2 regions of the Blautia wexlerae DSM 19850 genome follow, and region 2 is predicted to be linked to the other one. Evidence: predicted binding sites of a transcription regulator. Region 2 holds the regulator's gene; the other holds the start of a gene.
What was found. Region 2 encodes HrcA, which represses chaperone genes, less so after heat shock. Its sites were predicted from a motif close to TGTTAGCACTCNNNNNNNNNGAGTGCTAACA; they were not measured.

Region 1: NQ550_RS21290 (Hsp20/alpha crystallin family protein) is a predicted target of HrcA. The motif match lies at 3,486-3,516, and genes of this name have one in related genera.

What each region holds. Positions count from the first base shown of each region.
Region 1 covers NZ_CP102267.1:4,549,930-4,556,000, forward strand. The annotation lists gene nudC (NAD(+) diphosphatase) at 1-813, shown strand, start outside; gene NQ550_RS21280 (DnaJ C-terminal domain-containing protein) at 963-2,078, opposite strand; gene NQ550_RS21285 (Hsp20/alpha crystallin family protein) at 2,204-2,671, opposite strand; gene NQ550_RS21290 (Hsp20/alpha crystallin family protein) at 2,851-3,318, opposite strand; partial or broken gene NQ550_RS21295 (conjugal transfer protein) at 3,962-4,375, opposite strand; gene NQ550_RS21300 (hypothetical protein) at 4,384-4,611, opposite strand; gene NQ550_RS21305 (SIR2 family protein) at 4,862-6,071, opposite strand, start outside.
Region 2 covers NZ_CP102267.1:3,185,215-3,191,285, reverse strand. The annotation lists gene uvrB (excinuclease ABC subunit UvrB) at 1-1,101, shown strand, start outside; gene hrcA (heat-inducible transcriptional repressor HrcA) at 1,748-2,788, shown strand; gene grpE (nucleotide exchange factor GrpE) at 2,806-3,450, shown strand; gene dnaK (molecular chaperone DnaK) at 3,511-5,388, shown strand; gene dnaJ (molecular chaperone DnaJ) at 5,508-6,071, shown strand, end outside.

The DNA.
Region 1 (6,071 bases), 1.4 Mb from region 2:
GAATACAAATCTTCTGCCCCGGATAAGAACAGTTTTATCCTTGCCTACGAAAAAGGCAGTATTCTTCTTCCACATCAGGAACGGGAAGCAGATATTTATTTTCCACGTTTTCAGGATCTGGAGGAAAAAGTTTCAGATCTCTACAGCAAGTATATTTATCTGTTTTCTATCGATGATCAGCGTTTCTATCTGATCCCGGAATTGGATACCACCCTTCTTCCAGATTATGAATTCCAGGATATACGAAATCTTCGGACAGCCCGGCCACAGCATCTGGCGTTTGCAGGAGTTACAGGACATCAGCTTTTCCAGTGGTACAGCAAGCGCCGGTTCTGCGGCTGCTGTGGAAAACCAATGCTGCACAGCCAAAAAGAACGTATGATGGAATGCCCTTCCTGCGGCAATCAGGAGTACCCTGTCCTGTGTCCTGCAGTAATCGTAGGAATCACAAACGGAGATAAAATCATTCTTTCCAAATATGAGGGCCGCAGATTTAAGCGTTACGCCCTTATCGCAGGCTTTGCAGAAATCGGAGAAACCATTGAAGAAACTGTTCACAGAGAAGTAATGGAGGAAGTTGACCTTAAGGTAAAGAATCTCCGCTATTACAAAAGCCAGCCATGGTCCTTCAGCGGTACCCTGCTTTTCGGATTCTTCTGTGATGTGGACGGCGATGATACCCTGACCGTTGACCATGAAGAGCTCTCCATGGCACAGTGGGTAGAACGTGACAAAATCCCGGATCAGGGCAATAATATCAGCCTGACCAAGGAAATGATGATGCTCTTCCGTGATGGAAAAGAACCCAGATAAACAATATTCTATATCAGAAAAAGCTCATAGAATGTTTTTCCCTATTATGCTAAAAGGATACATACACGGTAATGTTACTGTGCATGTATCCTTTTCGTTTCCCTGCAAAATTGCTTCACTATATTCTCAAAAATATTTCTGATTACTCTTCACGCCGCACTCCCGCTGCCAAATCCACGGCTTCTGCGGCTTCCATTACATTCCTGCTCAAATTCTTTCAGTTTCCGTCTTGCTTCCGGTGTCAGATTTGTCGGAACTTCAATCTGTACAGTTGCATATTCATCACCGTGTACCGACGGATTATTCATTGCAACGATACCTTTGCCTCTCAGACGTATCTTCGTTCCGGACTGAGTACCTGGTTTAATGTTACAAAGAACATCACCGTAAATGGTGTGAACCTTTGCCTCACCGCCAAATACTGCTGTTGTAAATGGGATATTTACAGTTGTGTACACATCTCTGCCTTCCCGTTTATATCCCGGTTTATCCTGAACATTTATTTTCAGAAGCAGGTCACCGGCTTCACCTCCGCCCACTCCCGGATATCCTTTTCCTTTAAGTCTGATAGACTTACCGGATTCAATACCTGCCGGAATATTGACTTCATAATTCTGGACACCACCGTTGCTGCTCTGCAGGCGAATAACCTTCTTACCGCCAAAAGCAGCTTCATCAAAGCTGACAGTAACCTCTGCATGAAGATCCTCACCTTTACTGCTGTAAGAACCGCCAAAGCCACTGCCGAAGCCATCCGTTCCGTTACTTCCGAATCCGCCAAAACCACTTCCGTGAAATCCACTGCCACCGAAGCCGCTGCTTCCAAAACCACCTGATGATTTACTCTTCTTAAATCCACCACCAAAGATGTTCTTTAAGATATCATCCATATCTTCGCCATTTTCAAAATGATATTCATGATAACCATTGCCATCACTGTACGAGCCATGGAAACCGCCGCCAAAAGGATTGCCCTGTGCTCCGCTAAAGCCACTGCCAAACGGGCTGCCCTGTGCATTTCCATAATTACCGGCGCCTTCTTCAAAAGCAGCGTGGCCAAACTGGTCATACAGTTTACGTTTCTTCTCATCACTCAGAACATCATAGGCTTCATTTACTTCCTTAAAATGCTCTGCTGCCGAAGCATTTCCCTCATTACTGTCCGGATGATATTTCTTTGCCAGTTTTCTGTATGCTTTCTTAATCGTTGCTGCATCTGCGTTTTTGTTCACGCCAAGAACTTCATAGTAATCTCTTTTCAATATCATCACCTTCCCTCATAAACACATTCTAACGCAATCATTCCTGACTTCATATTTCTGCAATCCTCATTATGCAAACAACGGGAAGCCAAAAGATTTGACCTCCCGTTGCTGTAACTTAACATCTATTATCCTTCAATGGAGATGCTGTGCTTCTGTTCCACTGCTGGCTTTGCTTCTTTCTTCGGAACAAATAATGTCAGGATACCATGTTTGAATTCTGCTTTGATGTCGTCCTGATGTACTTCTTTACCTACATAGAAGCTACGACTGCAGGCACCTGCATAACGTTCTCTGCGGATATAACGTCCTGTCTCTTTTTCCTTCTCATCTTTATCCAGACCTTTCTCTGCACTGATGGTCAGATAACCATTTTCAAGTGCTGCATGAACTTCATCTTTCTTAAATCCTGGAAGATCTACAATCAGTTCGTATCCGTTATTCATTTCCTTGATATCAGTTTTCATTACATGATTTGCTTTATGTCCATAAAGTTTCTTCTCTGCATCTTTCATTGCTCTGTCATCATAATAAAATGGGAAATCTCCAAAAAAGTCATCAAATAAATTTTCTCCAAAAATACTAGGCATTAACATAAGTCATATCTCCTTTTCTAATATATTTTATATATGTCAAATCTGTTCACCAGATTTACTTTCCAAATCTATCTTTACAGGTTTTTTCAACCTTTTATCTTCAATCTTTTAGTGTAAGCTTTTATTTCTGTTTTTAATCTCTGGCTGACCCTTAACGGGTCAGTCAGAATATTTATTCATCAGCCTTCAATGGCAATTGTTTTCTTCTGTTCTACTGCTGGTTTTGCTTCTTTCTTTGGTACAAATAATGTGAGGATACCATGTTTGAATTCTGCTTTAATGTCTTCTTTCTCAACTTCTTTACCTACATAGAAGCTACGGCTGCAGGCACCTGCGTAACGTTCCTTACGGATATAACGTCCTGTCTCTTTTTCCTGCTCATCTTTATCCAGACCTTTCTCTGCACTGATAGTCAGATAACCATTCTCCAGATCAGCCTTTACTTCATCTTTGGTAAATCCCGGAAGATCTACGACCAGTTCATAGCCTTTATCAGTTTCCTTGATATCGGTTTTCATTATATGGCTGGCTCTGCGTCCGTAAAGTTTCTTCTCTGTATCTTTCATTGCTCTGTCATCATAATAAAATGGAAAATCTCCAAAAAAGTCATCAAATAAATTTTCTCCAAAAATACTAGGCATCAACATAAGTCATCTCTCCTTTTCTATACCGTCCATCTACATGTGATGGACTCCCAGTTATGCATCTTTACCTTGTTTCTTTGGAACTTAGGTTATCAGGAATCTCATAGAACTTATTTCTTTGTTCTCTTTTTGTTCCCCTTCCTTTGTTCTATCTGTAATATAACACTTATTATTAGCACTGTCAAGAGGTGAGTGCTAATTTTTTGTGAAGAATTTGTGAACGCTACGAGCCATGCAAAATAGCAAAAATAACGCCCTGCAAGTTTACTTGCAAGGGCGTCTATTTTTGCTATTTTATAGGGCGACAGCGAGGGAATTTATTCCCTCGCTGTGCATGGCGTAACATTCTCTTTCGCACTCAATTTTCTTGATTTGACCACATTTTTACGACAAATTCTTGGAAAAATATATTCGTCTGATTTTCTTACCACATTTTACGACAACGGCTTATGGTTTATACCACAGCAGGTCAGTTTCCGGCAGATTCATTTTAGACATCTCATTTTCCACGTGAGACTTCTCTGCAATATGATTGTAGACATTCATTGTAATCTGTGCATCTAAATGTTCTTCGCTCCGCTACGGTCGGTGCTAAACGGATGTCCACATTACTCTGTTTTGTTGTATACTATTCTGCTGTAATATTTTATTCTACGATCTTACAGTTATCGTTCTTATGTAATACAAGCTCATACTGTGAGATTTGTGTCATTTTCGACTTATTATCCAGATACTTCACAGACACACTGACCTTGCGGTTATCGCCATCTTTGGTAAAGACAGGGTTTACCAGTTCTGAAAATACATAGTCGCCAGAAACAGGAGCAAGCACTCCGTCTTTGACATAATAGGCAAGTTCCTTTTCCGCAGCTGTCGGATACAGCTTAAAGAATGTTTCCAAGAAAACGGTAGCGTCCTTGACTGTATCAGAGCTGACACGGACATCGGTTTCCTGTGCTTTCGGCTCATGCTTCGATTTCTGTACTGCTGGAGCAAGTGTCGGATTCTGGGTAATGGCCATTGCACCGTCCTTATCCACATGAACGGTCACGCTGGCTGTCATTGGCATTAAGACTGAACATACTCATTAGTTCTCCGAGCTTCATATAGATTCCGGCAAAACACATTATTCCCAGTCAGCTCAATCACCTTTGCATTTTCCAAAACCACTTCATCCAGTTTATCCTCAAATTCCTTATCTTCATCGTACCAGAAAATGATACGACGCTGATAAAACTCAGGCAGAAGTACAGCAAATCTGCGATTTAAATCTTGTATTATTTTGTCTGTATCCATGCTGCATTATCTTCCCTCTGTACTTTCAAATATATGGTACTTATCGCTACACCTGCATAAATTTCTTCTATAATCATGGTTCTCTTTCCTTCTTTATCCAAGATCTGGTTGTTGACAAAAAATAGCTTACCTCATATAATGAGTATAGGTTTATAGTGCATCCGTGATGGTGTCTGTTTACAGATGCTATGTTGCCTGTATTCCAGCTGTCCGGGGTCTCCGTGATGGTGTCTGCTTGCAGATGCTTGAATCACGGGGTCTTTTTTTGTCCATATTCCAGAAAATCATATATCCTAATCATTCTGTGAAGATTACTACGATTCGGACTATCTAAAGAACTTAAAATATTGTTGTTCTCTGTAAATATCGCTTGCAAAATACTTCGATACTGATTTACATCTATTTTTTCTTCTGGCATACACCCAAGCAAACGAATTGCCTTCATTAAATTATCTTTTTCTTGTGTCCATACTTCCCATGCTGTTCTTTCTCCAATTGCAGAACGATTACGTTTAATTGTTGATTCTGTGACAATTTCAGTATATGAATGTGGGGCTTTTTCTTCTGCCAATTCGCTTTTCATATTAGATTTTGAAATATAATACCACACCGGCAATTTCCAGGAATTTTGTTTTGCAAGCTCTGGATAAACAAATTCTAATAATTGCTCGCATGAATATAACGAATCGTGTAAAATAATGTTTCTATACCATTGTTCAGAATTTACTGCTCTTGCTAAACCATATACACCGGTCGTTGTTAAACCAATCGAAAGTGCAAGCATATTTTCATCAATACGACCATCTTCCAATGAAGCGACCTGCATCGTTGGTCCCGGTTGTTGAGTCAACGCAAACGCATAAAGCTCATCCTTAAATCTACGCAATAATTTAACTGGTAAAGCCGCTTTTTTTACAGACAGAGCATCATATAACAGACAAAAATCTGAAAGTGTTATTTTAGTCATTTCCAGCAATTTACTGCGTATAATCATTGAATGAGAAGTTATCTCACTTCCAATGAAATCCGGATTATATTCAACGAAAATAAATCTTTTTTGTAAAGTTTCTATTTTATCCAATGGCAAACATTCCACAACATCGCTAAGAATCGCCTGAATATCTGAATCTGAAATAGAGTAACCTATGAAAATAATCGGATATTCCATAAAAATCGTCATCAATTTTGCGGCAAGATATTTTCCTTTGTCATAAAATTTCTGATAATCTGCTTTGTTAATGACAATGGATTCTGGATTTTGTACAGAACCATGAATTTTATAGATTTCCGCAATTCCTTGCAACTGTGAAAATACTAGTTCATCCTGTCCCACAAAAGTTTTATAACCCTCAAAAATATTCTCGAAAAAGCAATCATAATTTGTTGTAATCACACCGGACAAATTATCTTTTGCAATATTTCTGAGTTTTTCAACTTCATCCGCATAAACAGGATTAACC
Region 2 (6,071 bases):
AAAGAAACCGGATTCTGTTCAGGAATCGAAAATTATTCCAGACATCTGTCAGGATTAAAGCCCGGACAGCCGCCATACACACTGCTGGACTATTTTGGAGATGACTTCTTACTTATTATAGACGAATCTCATATCACAGTACCTCAGGTAGGAGGAATGTACGCCGGTGACCAGAGCCGGAAGCAGACATTGGTGGACTATGGTTTCCGTCTTCCTTCGGCAAAGGACAACCGTCCTTTAAGCTTCGAAGAATTCGAATCCAAACTGGATCAGGTCATGTTTGTATCTGCCACTCCGGGACAATATGAGTATGATCATGAACTCCTCCGTGCAGAACAGATCATCCGTCCAACCGGACTTCTGGATCCGAAAGTAGAAGTCCGCCCCATTGAAGGCCAGATCGATGATCTGATCGGAGAAGTAAACAAAGAAGTGTCAAAGAAACACAAAATCCTGATTACCACTCTCACCAAACGAATGGCAGAAGACCTGACAGAATATATGAAAGAAGTAGGAATCAGAGTCCGTTACCTCCATTCCGATATCGATACCTTAGAGCGTGCCCGCATTATTCGTGATATGCGTCTGGATGTTTTTGATGTTCTGGTAGGAATCAACCTTCTTCGAGAAGGCCTGGACATCCCGGAGATCACCCTGGTAGCAATCCTGGATGCAGACAAAGAAGGCTTCCTCCGTTCCGAAACCTCTCTCATCCAGACCATCGGACGAGCTGCCCGAAACAGTGAAGGCCATGTAATCATGTACGCAGACAACATGACCGATTCCATGCACAAAGCCATCACCGAAACCAACCGCCGCCGAACCATCCAGGAAGCCTATAACAAAGAACACGGAATCACTCCGACTACTATCAAAAAAGCAGTCCGCGACCTCATTGCCGTATCCAAAGCAGTAGCCGAAACCGAAGTCCGACTCCAGAAAGACCCAGAGTCCATGACCCGCAAAGAACTCACCAAACTCATCGCCCAGGTAGAAAAACAAATGCGCGCCGCAGCCGCAGACCTCAACTTTGAACAGGCCGCCGAACTCCGCGATAAAATGATCGACCTGAAAAAGAATCTGGATATTTTAGATAAATAGTGCTATACTGAGTCTTTTTCATCTGTGTAATCGAATTTGAAGACAAGCAAGTGATATAGTTATTCTATAGCAATTCTCTAAAATAATGTATCTTAATCCAGTCCATCAGAGTGTGAAATCCTGCGTCAGATATCTTCCTTGTCTTTCGCACTTTGCTGAACTGTCTTAAATGCATTATTTACAAGGATTGCTATAGAAGAGGCGATTCGCCTCCCAGGCGAGAGCCCCGCCTGTATAATCGTCCTGAACAGCCAGCGGGGAGAAATTATTGATATTGTGTGCATTTGCAGGATGCTTAGAGATACTTAGTCTGCAGAAATCTGCGTTATGAGCCGGCTGCATCACCTGTCTGAGCGGAGTCTGAGACGGAGCGAGTTTGACAAGCCGGCTCATGCCTTTAGCAGATTTCTGCAGACTTAGTATCTCTTAGCGTCCGAAACCGCACACAATATCAATAATTTCTCCCCGCGTCCCTTTTCTATAACATAATCTTAATAACCCCTATTGTTCATAAAATAACAAAAAATTCACAAAATAATATTGACAAACCAAATCAAGAGTGCTATCTTATGAGCATAAGGTGTTAGCACTCCTAAAACATGAGTGCTAACAAACCAAAACAAAGGCAGTAAAGGAGTGGAACTTCATGGATCAGGAATTAGATGATCGTAAAAAGAAAATACTAAAAGCCATCATCAAAACCTACATGGAAACAGGCGAACCGGTGGGTTCCCGGACCATTTCCAAGTTTGCAGATTTAAATGTAAGCTCTGCCACCATCCGGAATGAGATGTCAGACCTGACAGATATGGGATATATCGTACAGCCCCACACCTCAGCCGGAAGAATTCCTTCTGATAAAGGTTATCGCCTCTACGTAGACGAGCTGATGAAAGAAAAGGAATCAGAGGTTCAGGAAATCAAGGATCTCATGATAGAGAAAACTGACAAACTGGATAAAATGTTGAAGCAGGTAGCAAAGGTACTGGCCTCCAATACCAACTATGCAACAATGATCTCTGTTCCACAGTACAGCGGAAGCAAGATTAAATTCATCCAGCTTTCCCGTGTGACACCCCTTCAGCTTGTGGCAGTAGTAGTGAGTGATAACAATGTCATCCGAAACCAGATCATCAATCTGGATGAGGAGATGGACGATCAGACAATCCTGAAATTAAATCTTCTTCTTAACACCAACTTAAATGGGGTGCCCATTCAGGATATCAATCTGGGAATGATTGCCCGCCTGAAAGAACAGGCAGGTGTACATGGCTCTGTGGTTGGCACAGTCCTTGATGCAGTGGCAGACACCATCCAGGTAGACGAAGACGATATGCAGATATATACTTCAGGAGCAACCAACATTTTCAAGTATCCGGAGCTTGCAGACACAAGCAAAGCGAGCGAGCTGATTTCAGCATTTGAAGAGAAGCAGGATCTGGTAGACCTGGTGAAAGAGAGAATGTCTGATACAGAGAACACAGGAATTCAGGTGTACATTGGTGATGAGATGCCGGTGCAGACCATGAAAGACTGCAGTGTAGTCACAGCCACTTACGAACTTGGAAAAGGAATGCATGGTACCATCGGTATCATCGGTCCCAAGCGTATGGATTATGCAAACGTAGTTGACAGCCTGAAGGCTTTGAAAGTCCAGCTGGACGAACTGATTAAGAAAGAGAGTTAGAAAGGCGGTAATAGAGAGTGTCAGAAGAAACAAAGAACACAGCTCAGGAAGAAGAGACAACAGATACTCCGGTAACAGAAGAAACTGTTGAGAATGAACCTGAAGTTGTAGAGAACGGCGAAGCAGAAACAGAGGAAATCCCGGTAGAGGACGGAGACGAGGAAGCTTCCCAGGATGACAAGAAAGACAGCAAATCAAAAACTTCTTTCTTCGGCAAGAAGAAAAAAGAAAAAGATAAATTTGAACAGCAGATTGAAGAACTTACAGACAGGCTGAAACGAAACATGGCTGAATTCGATAACTTCCGTAAGAGAACGGAGAAAGAGAAATCCAGCATGTATATCATCGGAGCCAAGGACATAGTTGAGAAAATGCTTCCGGTTGTGGATAACTTCGAGAGAGGTCTTGCACAGGCACCTGAAGGAGATTCTTTTGCAGATGGCATGAAGATGATCTATAAACAGCTGATCACCACATTAGATGAGCTGGGCGTGAAACCGATTGAAGCAGTGGGTAAGGAATTTGATCCGAACTTCCACAACGCAGTAATGCATGTGGAGGATGAAGAAGCTGGTGAGAATATTGTGGTAGAAGAATTCCAGAAGGGTTACACCTACAAGGATTTCGTAGTCCGCCACAGTATGGTAAAAGTAGCCAACTAATTTACATGAAAATATAGAATATATCAAATCTAGTTGAAAATAAACAGGAGGAACAAGATTATGGGAAAAATCATTGGTATTGACTTAGGTACAACAAACAGCTGTGTAGCCGTAATGGAAGGCGGACAGCCAACAGTTATCGCTAATACAGAAGGCGCAAGAACAACACCATCAGTTGTCGCTTTCACAAAAACAGGAGAACGTCTTGTAGGTGAACCTGCAAAACGTCAGGCAGTAACAAACGCAGAGAGAACAATCTCTTCCATTAAAAGAGAGATGGGTACTGACTATCGTGTAACAATCGACGACAAGAAATATTCCCCACAGGAAATTTCCGCTATGATTCTTCAGAAACTGAAAAAAGATGCAGAAGGATACCTTGGTGAGAAAGTTACAGAAGCAGTTATTACAGTTCCTGCATATTTCAATGATGCTCAGCGTCAGGCAACAAAAGATGCCGGTAAAATCGCAGGTCTTGATGTAAAACGTATCATCAACGAGCCAACAGCAGCAGCTCTTGCATATGGCCTTGACAATGAAAAAGAACAGAAGATCATGGTATACGATTTAGGTGGCGGTACATTCGATGTATCTGTAATCGAAATCGGTGACGGCGTTATCGAAGTACTTTCCACAGCAGGTAACAACCGTCTTGGTGGTGATGACTTCGACCAGAAAGTTACAGATTACATGCTTGCAGAGTTTAAGAAAGCAGAAGGCGTAGACTTAAGCAATGATAAGATGGCACTTCAGAGATTAAAAGAAGCTGCAGAGAAAGCAAAGAAAGAGCTTTCTTCCGCAACAACTACAAACATCAATCTGCCATTCATCACAGCTACAGCAGAAGGCCCGAAACACTTCGATATGAACCTTACAAGAGCTAAATTCGATGAATTAACACATGACTTAGTAGAAATGACAGCAGAACCGGTACGTCGTGCACTTTCAGATGCAGGTATCACAGCATCTGAACTTGGCCAGGTACTTCTGGTTGGTGGATCTTCCCGTATCCCGGCTGTTCAGGATAAAGTAAGACAGTTAACAGGCAAAGAGCCAAGCAAGAACCTGAACCCGGATGAGTGTGTAGCACTTGGTGCTTCTATCCAGGGTGGTAAACTTGCAGGTGATGCAGGTGCAGGTGATATCCTTCTTCTGGATGTTACTCCACTGTCACTGTCCATCGAGACAATGGGTGGTATTGCAACAAGACTGATTGAGAGAAATACTACAATTCCTACAAGAAAGAGCCAGATTTTCTCAACAGCAGCAGACAACCAGACAGCAGTAGATATCAACGTTGTACAGGGTGAGCGTCAGTTTGCAAAAGACAACAAATCCCTTGGTCAGTTCCGTCTGGACGGAATCCCGCCAGCACGTCGTGGCGTTCCGCAGATTGAAGTTACATTTGATATCGATGCAAACGGTATCGTAAATGTATCTGCTAAGGATCTTGGAACAGGTAAAGAACAGCACATCACAATCACAGCTGGTTCTAACATGTCTGATTCCGATATCGACAAGGCAGTAAAAGAAGCTGCTGAGTTTGAAGCACAGGATAAGAAACGTAAAGAAGCAATCGATACAAGAAACAATGCTGATTCCATGGTATTCCAGGTTGAGAATGCACTGAAAGAAGCCGGAGACAAGATCGATGCTAATGATAAAGCTGCTGTAGAAGCAGACCTGAACGCACTGAAAGATTTACTGTCTCAGACTGCAAATGCAGAAGAGATGACAGATTCTCAGGTAGCAGATATCAAAGCTGCTCAGGAGAAGATGATGGAAAGTGCTCAGAAGCTTTTCGCTAAAATGTATGAGCAGACACAGCAGGCAGGCGGCCAGGCAGGACCGGACATGAATATGGGCGGCGGTGCAGCAGGCAGCACAGATGCAGGAAACAACGATGATGTTGTAGATGCTGATTACAAAGAAGTATAATGTGACATTTCTGTAAAAGCAGAGATTTGCAACGGAAATATCAATAATAACTGTTCAGTGGGAGAGTCTCTCTCACTGAATAGTTGTGTTATAAATAAAACGGGTATAGGATTAAAATCATGGCTGATAAGAGAGATTATTATGAAGTCTTAGGCGTGGACAAAAGCGCCGATGACGCAACACTTAAAAAAGCATATCGTAAGCTGGCCAAGAAGTATCACCCGGATGTAAATCCAGGAGATAAAGAGGCTGAGGCGAAATTTAAAGAGGCAACAGAGGCTTACACCATCTTAAGCGATCCGGAGAAGAGAAAACAGTATGACCAGTTTGGCCATGCGGCTTTTGAAAACGGTGGAGGAGGTGCCGGCGGCGGCTTCGGAGGTTTTGATTTTAACGGTGCTGATATGGGTGATATCTTCGGCGATATTTTCGGCGATTTATTTGGCGGCGGCAGCAGAAGTAGACGTGCTAATAATGGTCCGATGAAGGGAGCTAATCTCCGCGCACGCGTAAATATTACTTTTGAAGAAGCTGTCTTTGGCTGTGAGAAGGAACTGGAGATCGTACTGAAAGACGAGTGCACCACCTGTCATGGAACAGGTGCGAAGCCGGGTACTTCACCGGTAACCTGTCCGAAATGTCATGGAGAAGGTCAGGTTGTTTATACACAGCAGTCCATGTTT